4 regions of the Bradyrhizobium sp. USDA 4473 genome follow, and region 1 is predicted to be linked to each of the others. Evidence: predicted binding sites of a transcription regulator. Region 1 holds the regulator's gene; each other region holds the start of a gene.

Region 1 (4,746 bases):
GCGACCGCCAGCGGATTGCCGCCAAAGGTCGAGCCGTGCGAGCCCGGCGCCATGCCTTCGGCCGCTTTCGCGGTCGCCAGCACCGCGCCGATCGGGAAGCCGCCGCCGAGCGCCTTCGCGAGCGACATCACGTCCGGCGTGACGCCGGTGCGCTTGTAGGCAAACAAATCGCCGGTACGGCCCATGCCGGTCTGCACCTCGTCGAACGCCAGCAGCAGGCCATGTTCGTCGCACAGCGCACGCAGCGCCTTGAAGAACGCCTGCGGCGCCGAGCGCACCCCGCCCTCGCCCTGCACCGGTTCGATCAGGATGCCGGCGGTGTGCGGGCCGATCGCCTTCTTCACCGCCTCGATGTCGCCATGCGGCACCTGGTCGAAGCCGTCCATCGGCGGGCCAAAGCCTTCGAGATATTTCGCCGCGCCGGTCGCGGCCAGCGTGCCCAGCGTGCGGCCATGGAAGGCGCCTTCGAAGGTGATGATGCGGTAGCGCTCGCCATGGCCCTTGGAGAAGTGATAGTGGCGGACCAGCTTGATCACGCCCTCCATCGCCTCCGCGCCGGAATTGCAGAAGAACACGAAGTCGGCGAAGCTCTGCTCGCACAGCCGCGCGGCGAGCACCTCGCCGTCCGGGCTCTTGAACAGGTTCGACATGTGCCAGAGCCTGGTCGCCTGTTCCTGCAGCGCCTTCACCAGATGCGGATGCGCATGCCCGAGCGCGTTGACGGCGACGCCCGAGGTGAAATCGAGATAGCGGTCGCCGTTGGTTGCGATCAGCCAGGCGCCCTCACCGCGCTCGAAGCCGAGATCGACCCTGGCGAAGACGGGAAGCAGATGCGACGAGGCGTTGGTCATGGCGTTCACTGCCGGTTTGAAGCCGACAATTGCCGCGCGCCTTGACGCCAGCGCAGCAACGGCCAGCTTCGGAAAACAAAACGGCCGCCTTTGCGGGCGGCACGTGGGCAACATTCTATGCTGCGGCGGGTCCGTGTCAATCGCCAGGAGCCGGTCCTTTGCCGGGCTTCCTGCGCTGCCGAACGAGCGCAATCCGGAGCATTCCGGTGCGGTGGAAAAGCCTCACAGCAATGCTTAACTTTGTCGGAACATGTGGACGCACGGCCGCGGACTCTTGCGCCAGAGTCACGCCATATTGTAGCGTTTGGCCTGTCGGGTACGACATCTCGTGCGGCAGTACTGGACCCTCTAAGTAGCCTTTGTGTCTCGCGTAAACGTTCGGGCGCAACACCGCGCCCGGCGAGGGCTAAGGGATTCTGGCCGCAGGGATATTTGTCCAGATTTGGCTCGCAGCGCCGCTCCAATGACTGGCCGGCGCCATGCGAAAGGAAGAATGCGATGACGGTATTGACCTGGTCCGACGATCGCGTCGAGCAGCTGAAGAAGCTCTGGGAGTCTGGCCTTTCGGCCAGCCAGATCGCAGCGGAACTTGGCAATGTGACGCGAAACGCCGTGATCGGCAAAGTGCACCGGCTCGGCCTCTCCGGCCGCGCCAAGGCACCCTCCACGGCGGCGCCGCGGCAGCGCAAGGCGCGCCCCGCCCAGCACATGATGCGAGTGGCGCGCCCGGTCTCGCGCGGCAACACCGCGCTCGCGCACGCCTTCGAGGTCGAGATGGAGCCCGATCCGATCTCGTTCGACAACGTGGTGCCGATGAGCCAGCGGCTGTCGCTGCTCGAACTCAACGAGGCCACCTGTCACTGGCCGGTCGGCGATCCCTCGAGCCCGGAATTCTTCTTCTGCGGCGGCAAGGCGCTCGCCGGCCTGCCCTATTGCGCGCATCATTCCCGCGTCGCCTACCAGCCCGCCGCCGATCGCCGCCGGCCGTCGGCGAAGCCGCAGATCAAGTAGCCCTCGGGAAAACTACGGAAGACCTGAAAAACAAATCCCCGCACAAGCGGGGATTTTTTGTGAGCGAATGAACATCAAGGGCACATAGCCCAGGTCAAGCGCACTGCGCGACGTAAGGTGAGCACACGCGCCCCTCCCCACCCTCCCCCGCAAGGAGGGAGGGAGCCGGACAGTGTGCTCACCTCACGCGATAACGAGCCGCCGCTCGTGGCGCGATGGATTGCTTCGCTCCGCTCGCAATGACGATGACGGCTCTCGCCGGAAAGGCGACTTACGGCTGCGGCTCGGCTTTCGCGAAGCGGTCGTCGAGCGCGTAGCCGGCGCCGCGCACGGTGCGGATCGGATCCTGCTCGCGGCCCGGATTGAGCAGCTTGCGCAGGCGGCCGATATGGACGTCGACGGTGCGCTCATCGATGTAGATGTCGCGGCCCCAGACGCTGTCGAGCAGCTGCTCGCGGCTGAACACGCGGCCGGGATGCTCAAGGAAGAATTCGAGCAGCCGATACTCGGTCGGCCCGAGATCGATCGGACGGCCCGAGCGCGCGACGCGGCGCTTCTCGCGGTCGAGCTCGATGTCGCCATAGGTCAGGACGGTGGCGAGCCGCTCCGGGCTCGCGCGGCGCAGCAGGCCCTTCACCCGCGCCAGGAGCTCCGGCACCGAGAACGGCTTGACGATGTAATCGTCGGCGCCGGTGGCCAGACCGCGCACCCGCTCGCTCTCCTCGCCGCGCGCGGTCAGCATGATGATCGGAAGCTGCTTGGTCTCGGGCCGCGCCCGCAGGCGGCGGCACAGCTCGATGCCGGACAGGCCCGGCAGCATCCAGTCGAGGACCACGAGGTCGGGAACGCGCTCCTTGAGGCGGGTATCGGCATCGTCGCCGCGCCCCACCGTTTCGACATCGTAGCCTTCCGCATCGAGGTTGTAGCGCAACAGCGTCGTTAGCGCTTCCTCGTCTTCGACTACCAGAATGCGTGCGCTCATCGGTCTAAGTTCTTTCTCTGTGGTGATCTGTTGCCCAGACGCAAACCGAAACACTTAGCTTCTTGAGCATAATCCCCGCGGAAACGACTTGTCGAAGACAATCCGGTTCCGCGCGTGCGGATGATGTCCTAGTTACCCGGCACAGTGGTGGCAAAATTGGTCATGTCGCCCTTCGGGCGCTTGTCGGTGATCTGCTGGCCTTCGATCATGTAGAACACAGTCTCGGCGATGTTGGTGGCGTGATCGCCGATCCGCTCGATGTTCTTGGCGCAGAACATCAGATGGATGCAGAACGAGATGTTGCGCGGATCTTCCATCATGTAGGTGAGCAGCTCGCGGAACAGCGAGGTGCAGATCGCATCGACCTCCTCGTCGCCCTTCCAGACGTTCATCGCCGCCGGCAGATCGTGCGCGGCATAGGCGTCGAGCACCGACTTGACCTGCGACAGCACGAGGTCGGTCATGTGCTCCAGGCCGCGGATCAGCTTCAGCGGCTGGAAATCGCTCTCCAGCGCCGCGACGCGCTTGCCCATGTTCTTGGCGAGGTCGCCGATCCGCTCGAGGTCGGTGGCGACGCGCATCGCGCTGACGATCTCGCGCAGATCGATCGCCATCGGCTGGCGCCGCGCGATCGTCAGCACCGCGCGCTCTTCGATGACGCGCTGCAGATTGTCGATCTCGATATCGGCGGCGACCACGCGCTTGCCGAGCGCGACGTCGCGCCGGATCAGCGCGTCGACCGACTCGGTGATCATCCGCTCGACGAGGCCGCCCATCTCGGCGACCAGGCGGGTCAACTCCTGCAGGTCGCTGTCGAATGCCTTGGCGGTGTGTTCAGAAGCCATCATCTGTCTCCTCAGCCCGGTCAGCCGAACCGGCCGGTGATGTAGTCCTGGGTGCGTCGATCGCTCGGCGAGGTGAAGATCTTGTTGGTGTCGTCGAACTCGATCAGCTCGCCGAGATACATGAAGGCGGTCTTGTCGGAGACGCGCGCCGCCTGCTGCATGTTGTGGGTGACGATCGCGATCGTGTAATCCTCGGAGAGCTCCTGGATCAGCTCCTCGACCTTGGCGGTGGAGATCGGATCGAGCGCCGAGCACGGTTCGTCGAACAGGATCACCTCGGGACGCACCGCCACGGTGCGCGCGATGCACAGCCGCTGCTGCTGGCCGCCGGACAGCGACAGGCCGGAGGCGTTCAGCTTGTCCTTGACCTCGTTCCACAGCGCGCCGCCGCGCAGCGCCTTCTCGACCCGGTCGTCCATCTCGGACTTCGAGATCTTCTCGTAGAGGCGGATGCCGAAGGCGATGTTCTCGTAGATCGTCATCGGGAACGGCGTCGGCTTCTGGAACACCATGCCGACCCGCGCGCGGAGCAGATTGAGGTCGAGCTTGGGATCGAGGATGTTGGTCTGGTCCAGCATCAGCTGGCCGACCGCGCGCTGGCCCGGATAAAGGTCGTACATCCGGTTGAAGATGCGCAGCAGGGTCGACTTGCCGCAGCCCGACGGTCCGATGAACGCCGTGACGCGGTTGGTGCCGAGCGTCAGGTTGATGTTCTTCAGCGCGTGGTGCTCGCCGTAATAGAAATTGAGGTTACGCACCGTGACTTTCGGCGGCGCGTCCGGAAGCGGCACCTGGGGAACGTGGCCCGCGACAGTCGTGGAGACGGAAAGCTCGGTCATTTTGCGGTCCTTTCGGCACCAAGGATACGCGCGCCGATATTCAACGCGAGCACGGTGAAGGTGATGAGCAGTGCGCCGCTCCACGCCAGTTCCTTCCAGTAGGCGTAGGGGCTCTGCACGAAGTTGTTGATGGTCACCGGCAGGTTGGCCATCGTCTTGGTCAAATCCCAGCTGAAGAACTGGTTCGACAGCGCGGTGAATAGCAGCGGCGCGGTCTC
Region 2 (4,746 bases), 5.5 Mb from region 1:
CCTCGGAGTCCAAGGGACCGTGGGACTTCTACAAGCTGGTCGGCACCGTGCCGGGCAACCAGGCCTTCACGCCGCTCGACAAGAGCACCTGTGCGCTCCTGAAGAAGTGACGATCACGCCCGCCGGCCATGCGCGTGGCCGGCGGGCTTCATCTATCTAAGCGAAAGCTCATTCGATGCAGGCTCTCTACGCACAGCTTCTGGTCGGACTGATCAACGGCTCGTTCTACGCGCTGCTCAGTCTCGGGCTTGCCGTCATCTTCGGCATGCTCAACATCATCAATTTCGCGCATGGCGCGCTCTACATGATGGGCGCCTTCGTGGCGTATTTCCTGCTCAATCTGGGCGGCATCAACTACTGGTGGGCGCTGATCATCGCCCCCGTCGTGGTCGGCATCTTCGGCATGATCCTCGAGCGCACCATGCTGCAATGGCTGACCGGGCTCGACCATCTCTACGGCCTGCTCTTGACCTTCGGCATCGCGCTGATCGTGCAGGGCGTGTTCCAGAACTATTTCGGCTCCTCCGGCCTGCCTTACTCGATCCCGGATCAGCTCAAGGGCGGCGTCAATCTCGGCTTCATGTTCCTGCCGATCTATCGCGGCTGGGTGGTGGTGTTCTCGCTGGTGGTGTGCCTTGCCACCTGGTTCCTGATCGAGAAGACGCAGCTCGGCGCCTACCTGCGTGCCGCGACGGAAAACCCGACGTTGGTGCGCGCCTTCGGCATCAACGTGCCGCGCATGATCACGCTGACCTACGGGCTCGGCGTCGGCCTTGCCGCGCTCGCCGGCGTGCTGTCGGCGCCGATCAACCAGGTCCGCCCGCTGATGGGCGCCGATCTCATCATCGTGGTGTTCGCGGTGGTCGTGATCGGCGGTATGGGCTCGATCATGGGCTCGATCATCACCGGCTTCACGCTCGGCGTGATCGAGGGACTGACCAAGTATTTTTATCCCGAGGCCTCCAACACCGTGGTGTTTGTCCTGATGGTGCTGGTGCTGCTGGTGAAGCCAACGGGACTGACGGGACGGGCGGCCTGATATGTCAGCATTGACCGACGATACACTTCCGATGACGCCGCGCGCGATGCGCGACGAGATGATCGTGTTCGCCGTGATGGCGGTGCTGCTGGCGGTGGTGCCATGGACGGGGATCTATCCGTTCTTCGTCATGCAGGCGCTGTGCTTTGCGCTGCTCGCCTGCGCCTTCAACCTCTTGATCGGCTTTGGCGGCCTGCTGTCGTTCGGCCACGCCATGTTCCTCGGCACCGCCGGCTACGTCTCGGCGCATGCGCTGAAGGTGTGGGGGCTGCCGCCGGAGCTCGGGATCGTGGTCGGCACCGCCGCGGCGGCTCTGCTCGGCCTCGTCACCGGCTACATCTCGATCAAGCGGCAGGGCATTTACTTCTCGATGATCACGCTGGCGCTGTCGCAGCTGCTTTACTTCCTGTATTTGCAGGCGCCGTTCACCCATGGCGAGGACGGCATCCAGGGCATCCCGCAGGGCCATTTGCTCGGGATCTTCGACCTCTCGAAGCCGATGGTGCTCTACTACGTGGTGCTGGTCGGCTTCCTCGCCGGCTTCCTGTTGATCTACCGCACCATCAACTCGCCGTTCGGCGAGGTCTTGAAGTCGATCCGCGAGAATGAGCCGCGCGCGATCTCGCTCGGCTACAAGACCGACCAGTACAAGCTGCTCGCCTTCATCCTGTCGGGCACGCTGGCGGGCTTTGCCGGTTCGCTGAAGGTGTTCGTGGCGCAGAACGCCTCGCTCACCGACGTGCACTGGTCGATGTCCGGTGAAATCGTGCTGATGACCCTGGTCGGCGGCCTCGGTACCATCTTCGGCCCGGTGGTCGGCGCCTTCGTGATCATCGCCATGCAGCAATATCTCGCCGGGTTCGGCCAGTGGGTGACCGTGATCCAGGGCGTGATCTTCGTGGCCTGCGTGCTGCTGTTCCGCCGCGGCCTGGTCGGCGAGTTGGCCCATCTGCTCAGGCGGTCGCTGTAAGGGCAGGGGCAGGATTTCGGCCGACATAGCGGTGGACGACCGCCCGTTCGGGCGGTCGTTTCAGGTTTTTTCCCCGCCAGATGCTCTATGACAGTTCTGTGACAGTCGCTAAAAGGGCTGTCCCAGAATGATGGAACAGAGACATGCTGCGCTGGTTTCGCGCCTTCCTGCCCAAGGAAGAGCGGTTTTTCGAGCTGTTCGCCCGCCACGCCCAGACCTCCGTGCAGTGCTCGCTGGCGCTGCAGGACATGCTGAAGGGCGGGGAGGAGACCCCGGTGTTCTGCCAGCGCGTCAATCAGTTCGAGAACGACGCCGACAGCGTCACCCGCGAGGTGCTGACCGCGGTTCGCCGCACCTTCATCACCCCGTTCGACCGCAGCGACATCAAGAACCTGATCACCGCGATGGACGACGCGGTCGACCAGATGCAGGCGACCGCCAAGGCGGTGATGCTGTTCGAGGTGCGCGAGTTCGAGCCGCCGATGCGCGAGATCGGCACCCTGATCGTCGAATGCGCCAATCTGGTCGTCCGCGCGCTGCCATTGTTGCAGGCGATCGGCCACAACGTCTCGATGCTGACCCAGATCACCGAGGAACTGACCAAGCTCGAGGGCCGGGTCGACGATCTCCACGATATCGGGCTCAAGGAGTTGTTCCTGAAGCACCGCAACGCCAACACGATGGACTTCATCGTCGGCGCGGAGATCTACGACCACCTCGAGAAGGTGGCCGACCGCTTCGACGACGTCGCCAACGAGATCAACTCCATCGTCATCGAGCAAGTCTGAGCATGATCCGGAAAAGTGTGGAGCGGTTTTCCGGCGCGACAAACGCGGAACACGTTTGCGCGGAGATCATGCTCAAGAAAACACAATAAAGCGGGGCATCACGTGGACGCCACGCTGGGTCTTCCGGTTCTGACCATCCTGATCGCGGTCGCGCTGCTGTTCGACTTCCTGAACGGCCTGCACGACGCCGCGAACTCGATCGCGACCATCGTCTCGACCCGGGTGCTGCGGCCGCAATATGCGGTGTTCTGGGCGGCGTTCTTCAACTTCGTTGCCTTCGCGGTGTTCGGCCTGCATGTCGCCAACACCATCGGCACCGGGATCATCGACCCGTCGGTGGTGGATGCGACCGTGATCTTCGCCGCGCTGGTCGGCGCGATCGTCTGGAACGTGATCACCTGGGGCTTAGGCATTCCCTCATCGAGCTCGCACGCGCTGATCGGCGGCCTGGTCGGCGCCGGCATGGCGAAGGCGGGCATCTCAGCGGCGGTGTGGAGCGGGCTGACCAAGACCCTGCTCGCGATCGTGCTGTCGCCGCTGGTCGGCTTCCTGCTGGCGCTGGTGCTGGTCGCGATCGTGTCCTGGCTCTCGGTGCGCTCGACGCCGTTCGCGGTCGATCGCGCCTTCCGCATCCTGCAATTCGCCTCCGCGTCGCTGTATTCGCTCGGCCATGGCGGCAACGACGCGCAGAAAACCATGGGCATCATCGCCGTGCTGCTCTACTCGCAGGGCCATCTCGGCGACACCTTCGAAATCCCGTTCTGGGTCGTGCTGGCCTGCCAGAGCGCGATGGCGCTGGGCACCTTGATGGGCGGCTGGCGGATCGTCCGCACCATGGGGCTTCGCATCACCAAGCTGACGCCGATGCAGGGTTTTTGCGCCGAAACCGGCGGCGCCGCGACGCTGTTCATCGCGACCTATCTCGGGGTTCCCGTCTCAACCACGCATACCATCACCGGCGCCATCGTCGGCGTCGGCGCCGCACGGCGGCTCTCCGCCGTGCGCTGGAACGTGGCGAGCTCGATCGTCTACGCCTGGGTGATCACGATCCCGGCGTCGGCCGCGGTCGCCGCGGCGACGTATTGGGTCGTGCAAATCCTGAAGTAATTAACCGACCAGTTTCAGCCCGACGATGCCCGACACGATCAGGGCGATGCTGGCAAGCCGCATCGCGGTCGCCGGCTCACCGAGCAGGATGATGCCGAGCGTTGCAGTGCCGACCGCGCCGATCCCGGTCCAGACCGCATAGGCGGTTCCAATCGGCAGCGTCTTCAGCGCGAGGCCGAGCAGCAGCACGCTGCCGGCCATCGCCGCCAGCGTCAGCACCGACGGCACCAGCCGCGAGAAGCCCTCGGTATATTTCAGTCCGATCGCCCAGCCGATCTCGAGCAGGCCTGCGGTGAACAGAATGGCCCAAGCCATAACGAACCCTCCGGATAAGGCAGGGTCGTCCCCGCGGGTGATGTGGTGAGGGAAAGGTCGTCCTTTCCGGCCATATATGGGGATCGCGCCGCCGCTCCGCATTGCGACAAAACGCCCTTGATTGCGCCCGTTTTCCCTGCCAAATGCCCGCCATGTCCGACATTTCAGTTTCAGCCGAATCGCCGTCCCGCTCGCCGCTGTCAGAGGAAGTGGCGCGCCGGCGCACTTTTGCGATCATCTCGCACCCGGACGCCGGCAAGACTACGCTGACGGAAAAGCTGCTGTTGTTCGGCGGCGCCATCAACCTCGCGGGCCAGGTCAAGGCCAAGGGCGAGCGCCGCAACACGCGGTCGGACTGGATGAAGATCGAGCGCGAGCGCGGCATCTCGGTGGTCACCTCGGTGATGACCTTCGAATTCAACGAGCTGGTGTTCAACCTCCTGGACACGCCGGGCCACGAGGACTTTTCGGAAGACACCTATCGCACGCTGACCGCGGTCGACTCCGCGGTCATGGTGATCGACGCC
Region 3 (4,746 bases), 5.4 Mb from region 1:
CACAAAAGAGCCGGATATCGAGTAAAATCAGGCTTCTAGCCGGGAAGCGATCCAAGTTGAGCATTCCGAACATCATTACCCTCGGCCGCATCATCCTGGTGCCGGTGATCGTCTGGGCCATCGTGTCGAGCCAGATGGAGATCGCATTCGCGATCTTCGTGATCGCCGGCGTGTCGGACGCGGTCGACGGTTTCCTCGCCAAGCGCTTCAACATGACGAGCGAGCTCGGCGCCCTGCTCGACCCGCTCGCCGACAAGGCGCTGTTGGTGTCGATCTATGTCGCGCTCGGAATCTGGGGCGCGGTGCCGCGCTGGATCGTGATTCTGGTGGTGTCGCGCGACATCATGATCGTCTCTGCCGTGATTGTGTCATGGTTGTTCGACAAGCCGGTCGAGATGAAGCCGCTGATGGTGTCGAAGCTGAACACGGCGGCGCAGGTCGCGTTTGCAGCCCTGGTGCTGGCCTCGCTCGGCTTTCGCTTCGAGCCGCATCCCTACGACCTGATCCTGATGGGCCTGGTCACGATCTTTACTTTGGGTTCGGTGTCCCTCTATCTCGTGGAGTGGGTGCGGCACATGAGCACGATCGAGGCCCGGTAGGACAAGCGGAAGCCGGTTTTCCCGCGACAGGCGCAAAGCGCTGGCGCAGAGATCTTGCTAGAATGAAGTGGTTTGGAGACTTGCGTGGCCGGTAGCGTTCAACCTCGTCAATTGGCCTTGGCCCTGCCGCACGAGGAGAAACTGACCCGCGACGATTTCCTCGAGGGCCCCGCCAATGAGGCGGCGCTGGCGCTGATCGACGGTTGGCCCGACTGGCCGAACCGGATCATGCTGCTGGTCGGCCCCGACGGCTCCGGCAAAAGCCACCTCGCCGCGATCTGGGCCGAGAGCGCCGGCGCCCGCGCGACCGCGGCTCATGCGCTGACCGCCGACACGGTGCCGACGGCGCTTGCGACCGGCGCGCTGGTGGTCGAGGATTTGAGGCCGTCGGATTTCGACGAGCGCGCGATGTTTCACCTGCTCAATCTCGCGCGCCAGGACGATGCCTACCTGCTGATCACGGCCCGCATCCCGCCATCGGCATTCGAGATCGAGCTGCGCGATCTGCGGTCGCGGCTTCGCGCGGTGCCGACGGTGACGCTGCTGCCGCCCGACGACCAGCTGTTCCGCGGCCTGATCGTCAAGTTCTGCGCCGACCGCCAGATGAGCGTGGACGAGCCGCTGGTCAGCTATCTCTGCAACCGGATCGAGCGCTCCTACGTTGCCGTCCGCCAGGCGGTCGAACTGCTCGACACCGAGGCGCTGCGGCTCGGCCGGCCGGTCACGCGGACGCTGGCGGCGGAGCTGTTGCGCGACGCGTGAGCGGCGCTGCGGCTTGACGGCGCGGGCCAGCGGAACATCAATGTCATCGAAACGTCATCGCAATATCACATGGTCTCTGCGGCCCTCGGCTAGACCGCTCCGGCCCCTGCCCCGAACTGGACCAACACTTGATGGACTCGGCACAAGCAACTGAAATCAAAGAGAAAGAGGCGGAACTCCCACCCGCCCCCGCGATCGCGACCAGCCCCGAGCGATTCATCAACCGGGAGCTCTCCTGGCTGCATTTCAACCGCCGGGTGCTCGAGGAATCGGTCAATCTCGGCCATCCCGTGCTGGAACGGGTCCGCTTCCTGTCGATTTCGGCGAATAACCTCGACGAGTTCTTCATGGTCCGTGTCGCCGGCATCAAGGCGCAGGTCCGCGAAGGCATCACCGAGCGCAGCCCGGACGGCCTGCTGCCGGCCGAGCAGCTTGTGATGATCAACAAGACGGTGTCGCAGCTCGCCTCCGACCAGCAGGCGATCTGGAGCGACCTGCGCGACATCCTGGCCAAGGTCGGCATCCAGCTGGTCGACGGGCGCGACGTCACCAAGTCCGAGCGCAGCTGGATCGAGGATCACTTCCTCCATAGCATCTTCCCGCTGCTGACCCCGCTCGCGATCGACCCGGCGCATCCGTTCCCGTTCATTCCGAACCTCGGCTTCACCGTTGCGCTGCAATTGTCGCGGGTCTCCGACGGCAAGGCGATGAACGCGCTGATCCGCATGCCCGGGAAGATCGACCGCTTCATCCGCATCCCCTCCACCAAGGAAGGCGCGCCGGCGCGGCTGATCACGCTCGAGCAGGCCACCGGGCTGTTCATCGGCCGCCTGTTCCCCGGCTACACCGTCAAGGGCCAGGGCGCATTCCGCATCATCAGGGACTCCGAACTCGAAATCGAAGAAGAGGCCGAAGACCTCGTTCGCCTGTTCGAGACCGCGCTCAAGCGCCGCCGCCGCGGATCGGTGATCCGGCTCGAGATCGAGGCCACGATGCCGGAAGAGCTGCGCATCTTCGTGCAGCACGCCTTGTCGGCCGCGGACGATGAAGTGATCCTGGTCGACGGCGTGCTGGCGATGAACGAGCTGTCGCAGCTCACCCGCCTCAATCGCCCCGACCTCGAATTCCCGCCCTATGTGCCGCGTCATCCCGAGCGGGTGCGCGACCATGGCGGCGATATTTTCGCCGCGATCCGGCAGAAGGACCTCGTGGTCCACCATCCCTACGAATCCTTCGACGTCGTCGTCCAGTTCCTGCAACAGGCGGCGCGCGATCCTGACGTCGTCGCGATCAAGCAGACGCTGTATCGCACCTCGAACAACTCGCCGATCGTGCGCGCGCTGGCGGAGGCCGCCGAGGCCGGCAAGTCGGTGACCGCCTTGATCGAGCTCAAGGCGCGGTTCGACGAGGAAGCCAACATCCGCTGGGCGCGCGACCTCGAACGCGCCGGCGTGCAGGTGGTGTACGGCTTCATCGAGCTGAAAACGCACGCCAAGCTGTCGATGGTGGTGCGCCGCGAGGGCGGCAATCTCACCACCTATGTGCACACCGGCACCGGCAACTATCATCCGGTCACCGCGCGTATCTACACCGACCTCTCCTACTTCACCTCGGATCCGATCATCGGCCGCGACGTCGCGCGGGTGTTCAACTACATCACTGGCTATGCCGAGCCGAGCGACATCGAGAAGATGGCGGTGTCGCCGCTGACGCTGCGCAAGCGGATCATCGAGCACATCCATGGCGAGATCTCCCACGTCAAGCACGGCCGCGCGGGCGCGGTGTGGATGAAGATGAATGCGCTGGTCGACCCCGACATCATCGACGCGCTGTACGAGGCCTCCAAGGCCGGCGTGTCGGTCGAGCTCGTGGTGCGCGGCATCTGCTGCCTGCGCCCCGGCCTGCCCGGCTTGTCGGAGAACATCCGCGTCAAATCGGTGATCGGCCGGTTCCTGGAACATGGCCGAATCTATTGCTTCGGCATGGGGCAAGGCCTGCCGAGCACAAAAGCTGCTGTGTATATCTCGTCCGCCGACATGATGCCGCGGAACCTCGACCGCCGCGTCGAGGTTCTCTGTCCGCTGCAAAATCCCACGGTGCATCAGCAGGTTCTCGAACAGATCATGGTCGCGAACCTGAAGGACACCGAGCAGAGCTGGCAATTGTTGCCGGATGGGTCGTCTACGCGTATGAAGGCCGCGAAAGGCGAAGAGCCTTTCAATCTGCATGACTATTTCATGACAAATCCGAGTCTGTCCGGCCGTGGTAAGTCTCTCAAGGAATCTTCACCGCGCCGTCTCACGCGTCGCAACGAACGTCAGCAGCCATCGTCCTAAGGGGGCCTACCGGTGAAGCGGCCGCGGAAGCGCGCTTCCAGCGTCGCTGTGATCGATATCGGCTCGAACTCGGTTCGTCTCGTGGTTTACGAGGCGATGGCGCGCAGCCTTATCACCATCTTCAACGAGAAGGCGCTGTGCGGCCTCGGACGCGAGGTGCAGAGCACCGGCCTGCTCGCGACCGATGCCGTCAACAAGGCGCTGACCGCGCTGCGCCGCTTCCGCGCGTTGTGCAGGATCCAGCAGGTCGGCCGCGTCTACGCGATCGCGACTGCGGCCTGCCGCGACGCCAAGAACGGTCCGGACTTCATCGCCCAGGCCGAGCGGATCTGCGGCGCCAAGATCGAGATCCTCACCGGCCCGCGTGAAGCGAAGCTGTCCGCGCTCGGCGTCGTCTCGGGCATCCACAATCCGAACGGCATCGTCGGCGATCTCGGCGGCGGCTCGCTCGAACTGATCGACGTCAAGGGCAGCCGCGTGCGCAGCGGCGTCACTCTGCCGCTCGGCAGCCTCGCGCTGCAGGATCTCTCGAACAAGTCGCTCAAGCGCGCCGAACGCATCGTCAAGAACGAGCTGCTCGGCGTCGCCCAGCTCAAGACCGGCCGCGGCCGCACCTTCTACGCGGTCGGCGGCACCTGGCGCGCGCTGGCCCGCATCCACATCATCCAGAGCGGCTACCCGCTCAAGGTGATGCACGGCTATTCGATCCCGGCCGCCGACGCGCTCGATTTCGCGCAGCGGCTGCGGCGGCTTGCGGCCACCAACATGCTGGCCAATATCGAATCGATCGCCGATGCGCGGCGGCCGCTACTGGCCTATGCCGCGCTCGTGCTCGAATACATCATCCGCGTGGCGCAGCCGAAGACGATCGTGTTCTCGACCTTCGGCGTGCGCGAAGGCCTGCTCTACGAGATGCTGCCGCCGGCCGAGCGCGCCAAGGATGGGCTGGTCTGCGCCGCGCAGAACCTCAACGAATTGCTGTCGCGCTCGGCGCGCCACGCCCAGGAGCTGACGGCGTGGACCGACCGGCTGGTGCGCGTGGTCCGGCT
Region 4 (4,746 bases), 2.3 Mb from region 1:
GGTACAGAATCCGTTCGAGGCTTAACGGGATATTACCTATATCCCTCCAATTGTGTGGAAATGGCTGACTACTACCCGCTGATCGCCCGCGCCATCGCCGGATTGGACCCCAACGCCCCCGGCGAAGCCCGCCGCGCGCTGTATGCGCGGGCGCGAACGGCGTTGATCCAGCAGCTCCGCGGCGTGCAGCCGCCGCTCTCCGAATCCGAGATCACCCGGGAACGGCTGTCGCTGGAAGAGGCGGTTCGCAAGGTCGAGTCCGAGGCCGCGCAGCGCGCCCGCGACGCCTCGCGCCCGGGCGGCGGCGGTGCTGCCCGTAGCAGCCGCGCCAACGCCAGGCCGCCGGAGCCAGGTGCACGGCCCGAGGCCGGTTCCGCCGACCCTGCCGCGCGTGCGCGGCCACCGGCGGAGCCTCGTCCGCCGCGCAATCTGCGCCCCGATGCAGCGCCGCCGGCCCCGCCGCGGCCGCAAAACCCGCCCGCTCCCGAGACCCAGGCGCCGCAGGCCCGGCCGCCGGGTCCGCCGCGCCGCGGTCCGGAAGGCGCACCGCCGCCGGCCGCACCGGGCGTTCGCGGCTTCCGCGACATCACCGCCGATGCCGACGATCTCGGCCGTGCTGCGGCGCAAGCCAGCCGCAACGCGCGCAAGACCTACGCCAACGTGCCGTCGCCCTCGCCGGAATTCGACCGGCTCGAGCCGAGCCTGGAAAACCGCGGCGGCGATCCCGAGGCGCCATATTCCTACGACGAGTCGATCGAAGAGGCCGAGCGCTACACGCCGCAGGCGCCGGGGGCGCCGCCGCAGCGCTCGCGCGTCAGCAATGCCGAGCGCGAGCCGAAGAAGCCGCGCGTCGGCTCGATGTTCCCGTTCAAGACCGCGATCGTGATCGGCATCCTGCTGATCCTGGTCGGTACCGGCATCCTGATGCGGCAGCAGCTCACCACTCTGGCCAGCAGCCTGTTCACGTCCTCTTCTCCGGTCGAGGCGCCGAAGGATGCCTCGACGGCGCCCGCGAGCAAGAAGATCACCGACCGCGTCGGCCAGCCGTCGTCGTCGGGCGAGCCGGTCGCGCCAGTGGCGCAGCGCGTCGTGCTCTATGACGAGGACCCGTCGGATCCGAAGGGCAAGCAATATGTCGGGTCGGTGGTCTGGCGCACCGAGCAGGTCAAGGGCTCGGGCAACCAGAAGCCCGACATCGCCGTGCGCGCCGACATCGACATCCCCGATCGCAAGTTCAAGATGACGATGTCGTTCCGCCGCAACACCGATTCATCGCTGCCGGCGAGCCATACCGCGGAATTGACCTTCATCCTGCCGCAGGACTTCGCCAATGGCGGCGTCGGCAACGTGCCGGGCATCCTGATGAAGTCCAACGAGCAGGCGCGCGGCACGCCGCTGGCCGGCCTCGCGGTCAAGGTCACCGACGGCTTCTTCCTGGTCGGCCTCTCCAACGTCGACGCCGACCGCTCGCGCAATCTGCAGCTCCTGAAGGAGCGCTCCTGGTTCGACGTGCCGCTGGTCTACACCAACCAGCGCCGCGCCATCATCGCGATCGAAAAGGGCGCCCCCGGCGAACGGGCGTTCAACGACGCGTTCGCGGCGTGGGGTGAGTAAAGCGCCTCGCCCTCACCTTGATGCACGACGTCATCGCCCGGCTTCATCAGGGCGATTCCGTATCGCAGCGACATAGGCGGCGGATTGTTGCAGCGCATCGACGCCGACTCGCCGAACATTTGCCGGGCGCATTCTATTTTCCCTAGAACCATCGCGTGGCTGCGTTACACTTGGCCGACGTCGGGCAAAGGCACGCCATGAAACGCTATCTGATCTTCGCAGCCATCGGGCCGTTCATCGGCGGCTTTCTGCTGCTGCTGATGACCACCTATCAGTCCGGCTACTGGACCGAGACCAATGGCGGCGAGGTGACGAAGCTGCTCGTCGTGTTCGTGAAGTCGCTGCAATACAACTATCTGTTCGGCATCGTGCCGTCGCTGATGTTTGGCGCGATCGACGACATCCTGATGCATGTGCGGCGGATCGCGCCGACGGTGCGGATGCTGATCGTCGGGGCGGTGGCGTTCGTCGGCGCGGCGCTGACCTACGCCTCGCATGGCTCCGAGAGCGGCGCGGTGCAGTTCATCCTGTACGGGATGGTCGGCTTCATCCCGGGCGTGATCACGTCCTGGCTGGCGCACAAATATGCCGAAGAGCTGCATGCGCCGGCTGAGCCGGCATCCCAGCATTAGCGCCAGTTACAGCAATCCTATCAACGCATTAGGTGCTGGCCGCGCGCGGCTGCGCTATCCTTCACGTAACTGTCACATGGGCGTCATGTAAACGTAGTCCCAATGTCACATGGCCGCTTTTGTCCTCCCGCGGCTATGAGGGCATTTACATGAGCGATTTGGCGTTACCTGGTTCGATCGAGCCTGCGCGGCGTGGCGGGCCTGATCTCGAGAAGGGCTTTCATCCGCTTACCGGCATCCTCTATCTCGGCATCATCGGCGCCGCGCTGCTGTTCGTGGCCTACAGCATCTACGCCGATGTCGGGTCGACGGGCGCGGGCAAGACCTCCTATGCGGCGTTCCTGCTGCTGTTCGTTGCGCTGTTGATCTCGCTCGGCTTCGAATTCGTCAACGGCTTCCATGACACCGCCAACGCTGTCGCGACCGTGATCTACACGCGCTCGATGCCGGCTCACATCGCCGTGGTCTGGTCGGGCTTGTTCAATCTGATCGGCGTCCTGCTTTCCAGCGGCGCAGTTGCGTTCGGCATCGTCTCGCTGCTGCCGGTCGAATTGATCCTCCAGGTCGGCAGCAGCGCCGGCTTCGCGATGGTGTTCGCGCTGCTTATCGCCGCGATCATCTGGAACGTCGGCACCTGGTATTTCGGACTGCCCGCCTCGAGCTCGCACACCCTGATCGGATCGATCATGGGCGTCGGCATCGCGAACGCCCTGATGCACGGCAGGGAGGGGACGTCCGGCGTGGATTGGTCGCAGGCGGTCAACACCGGCAAGGCGCTGCTGCTGTCGCCGCTGTTCGGATTTCTGCTGGCCGCGATCCTGCTCTTTGGCCTGAAGAGCGTGCTGCTGCGCGCGACGCCAAAGCTGTTCGGCGAGCCGAAGGGCGATCAGCCGCCACCGTGGTGGATCCGCGGCATCCTGATCCTGACCTGCACTTTGGTCAGTTTCTTTCACGGATCGAACGACGGCCAAAAGGGCATGGGCCTCATCATGCTGATCCTGATCGGCGTGGTGCCAACGGCCTATGCGCTCAACCGCGCGATGCCTGCGAGCCAGATCGAGGCGTTCACCGCGAACTCGGCGGCGGCGAGCAAGGTGATCGAGGACAGAGGCGCCGATCGCAAGATCGCGGGCAATCCGCGTCCGGCGGTGACGAACTACATCACGCTCCGGCAGCTCACCGACGAGACCTATCCGTCCCTCGCCGTTCTGGTCAGCGAGATCCGCGACCAGGTCGTGCAGTACGGGTCGCTGGCGAAATTCCCGGCCGAGACCGTCGGCAACACGCGCAACGACATGTATCTGGTGTCGGAGGCGTTGCGTCTCCTGATGAAGAGCAGCGACCACGGACTGAGCGATGCCGATGTCGCGACGCTCAATCGCTACAAGGGCTCGCTGGATTCCGCCACCAAATTCATTCCGTCCTGGGTGAAGATCGCGGTCGCCATCGCGCTCGGCCTCGGCACCATGGTCGGCTGGAAACGCATCGTCGTGACAGTCGGCGAGAAGATCGGCAAGACCCATCTGACCTACGCGCAGGGCGCCTGCGCCGAGATCACCGCGGCTGCGACCATCGCCGCGGCGGACGGCTACGGCCTGCCGGTGTCGACGACGCACGTGCTGTCGTCGGGCATCGCAGGCACCATGACCGCGAACGGCTCCGGCCTGCAATGGTCGACCATCCGCAACATCGCGATGGCCTGGGTGCTGACCTTGCCGGTCGCGATGTTGATCTCGGGCACGCTCTACTTTGTGTTCGCGCATTTATTCTAGCCGGCGCCGCAGACAACAGGGACGTCTGCGTCCCGGTTCGGAGAAAGGGAATTTGAAGTGGCAGACGCAAGCTTCAGCCTTCTGACAGGCAACGATATCGAAACGCGGCTGGTGCGCGCCGGCGGCGTGATTTTCCGCGAAGGTGAGCAGGCCAACGAGCTGTTCGTGATCAAGAGCGGCTATGTGCGCATCCAGGTCGGCAACAAGACCATGGCGGACCTCGCGCCCGACACGATCTTCGGCGAAATGGCGTTGATCGACAACGAGCCGAGGAGCGCGACCGCGACGGCGCTCACTGATGTCGAACTGGTTCCGGTCTCGGAAAAGCAGTTTCTCTTCCTCGTCGGCCAGACGCCGCATTTTGCCTTGAAGGTGATGAGGACGCTTGCGCAGCGGCTCAGGACCATGAACAAGGGCGTGTATTAGGTAACCGGCCTGCAACGTGACTCAGTGGTAACGTGACTCAGTGGTAATGTGACGCAACTTGAACCGCTTGCCTGCGTTACCATGTGATGGCCATGCCCGAGGACGACATCTTCACGCCCCACGCCACCCGATCGCGGCCGCCCTTCGGCGGGGCGCAGGCGCGCGGCAAGGTGATCGATCAGGACGGGCGCGAGCTCGGCGATGGCCCGCTGCATCCGCAGTTCCGAGGTTCGCAGTTTCAAGGCTTTCAGGACGGCTTCCGCTTCGACTTCCGCAATTCCAGCGCCAATCCGTTCGGCAAT

The links. The regulator PhoB, encoded in region 1, activates phosphate uptake and scavenging genes when phosphate is short. The targets are predictions, from matches to a motif close to TGTCATNNANCTGTCAT.
Region 2: a site for PhoB is predicted at 2,097-2,113, ahead of ACVW17_RS30075 (DUF47 domain-containing protein). Genes of this name have one in related genera too.
Region 3: a site for PhoB is predicted at 1,403-1,419, ahead of ACVW17_RS29740 (RNA degradosome polyphosphate kinase). Genes of this name have one in related genera too.
Region 4: a site for PhoB is predicted at 2,317-2,333, ahead of ACVW17_RS14770 (inorganic phosphate transporter). Genes of this name have one in related genera too.

What each region holds. Positions count from the first base shown of each region.
Region 1 covers NZ_JBSSGE010000001.1:849,117-853,862, forward strand. The annotation lists gene ACVW17_RS03980 (acetylornithine transaminase) at 1-851, opposite strand, end outside; gene ACVW17_RS03985 (hypothetical protein) at 850-1,089, shown strand; gene ACVW17_RS03990 (GcrA family cell cycle regulator) at 1,350-1,862, shown strand; gene phoB (phosphate regulon transcriptional regulator PhoB) at 2,134-2,844, opposite strand; gene phoU (phosphate signaling complex protein PhoU) at 2,973-3,689, opposite strand; gene pstB (phosphate ABC transporter ATP-binding protein PstB) at 3,710-4,528, opposite strand; gene pstA (phosphate ABC transporter permease PstA) at 4,525-4,746, opposite strand, start outside.
Region 2 covers NZ_JBSSGE010000001.1:6,337,625-6,342,370, reverse strand. The annotation lists gene ACVW17_RS30090 (ABC transporter substrate-binding protein) at 1-110, shown strand, start outside; gene ACVW17_RS30085 (branched-chain amino acid ABC transporter permease) at 176-1,039, shown strand; gene ACVW17_RS30080 (branched-chain amino acid ABC transporter permease) at 1,041-2,009, shown strand; gene ACVW17_RS30075 (DUF47 domain-containing protein) at 2,153-2,797, shown strand; gene ACVW17_RS30070 (anion permease) at 2,900-3,904, shown strand; gene sugE (quaternary ammonium compound efflux SMR transporter SugE) at 3,905-4,219, opposite strand; gene ACVW17_RS30060 (peptide chain release factor 3) at 4,372-4,746, shown strand, end outside.
Region 3 covers NZ_JBSSGE010000001.1:6,271,328-6,276,073, forward strand. The annotation lists gene ACVW17_RS29730 (CDP-alcohol phosphatidyltransferase family protein) at 57-599, shown strand; gene ACVW17_RS29735 (chromosomal replication initiator DnaA) at 684-1,361, shown strand; gene ACVW17_RS29740 (RNA degradosome polyphosphate kinase) at 1,493-3,697, shown strand; gene ppx (exopolyphosphatase) at 3,710-4,746, shown strand, end outside.
Region 4 covers NZ_JBSSGE010000001.1:3,135,603-3,140,348, forward strand. The annotation lists gene ACVW17_RS14755 (adenylosuccinate synthase) at 1-25, shown strand, start outside; gene ACVW17_RS14760 (hypothetical protein) at 61-1,614, shown strand; gene ACVW17_RS14765 (DUF5413 family protein) at 1,812-2,246, shown strand; gene ACVW17_RS14770 (inorganic phosphate transporter) at 2,396-4,018, shown strand; gene ACVW17_RS14775 (Crp/Fnr family transcriptional regulator) at 4,076-4,444, shown strand; gene ACVW17_RS14780 (DUF4112 domain-containing protein) at 4,531-4,746, shown strand, end outside.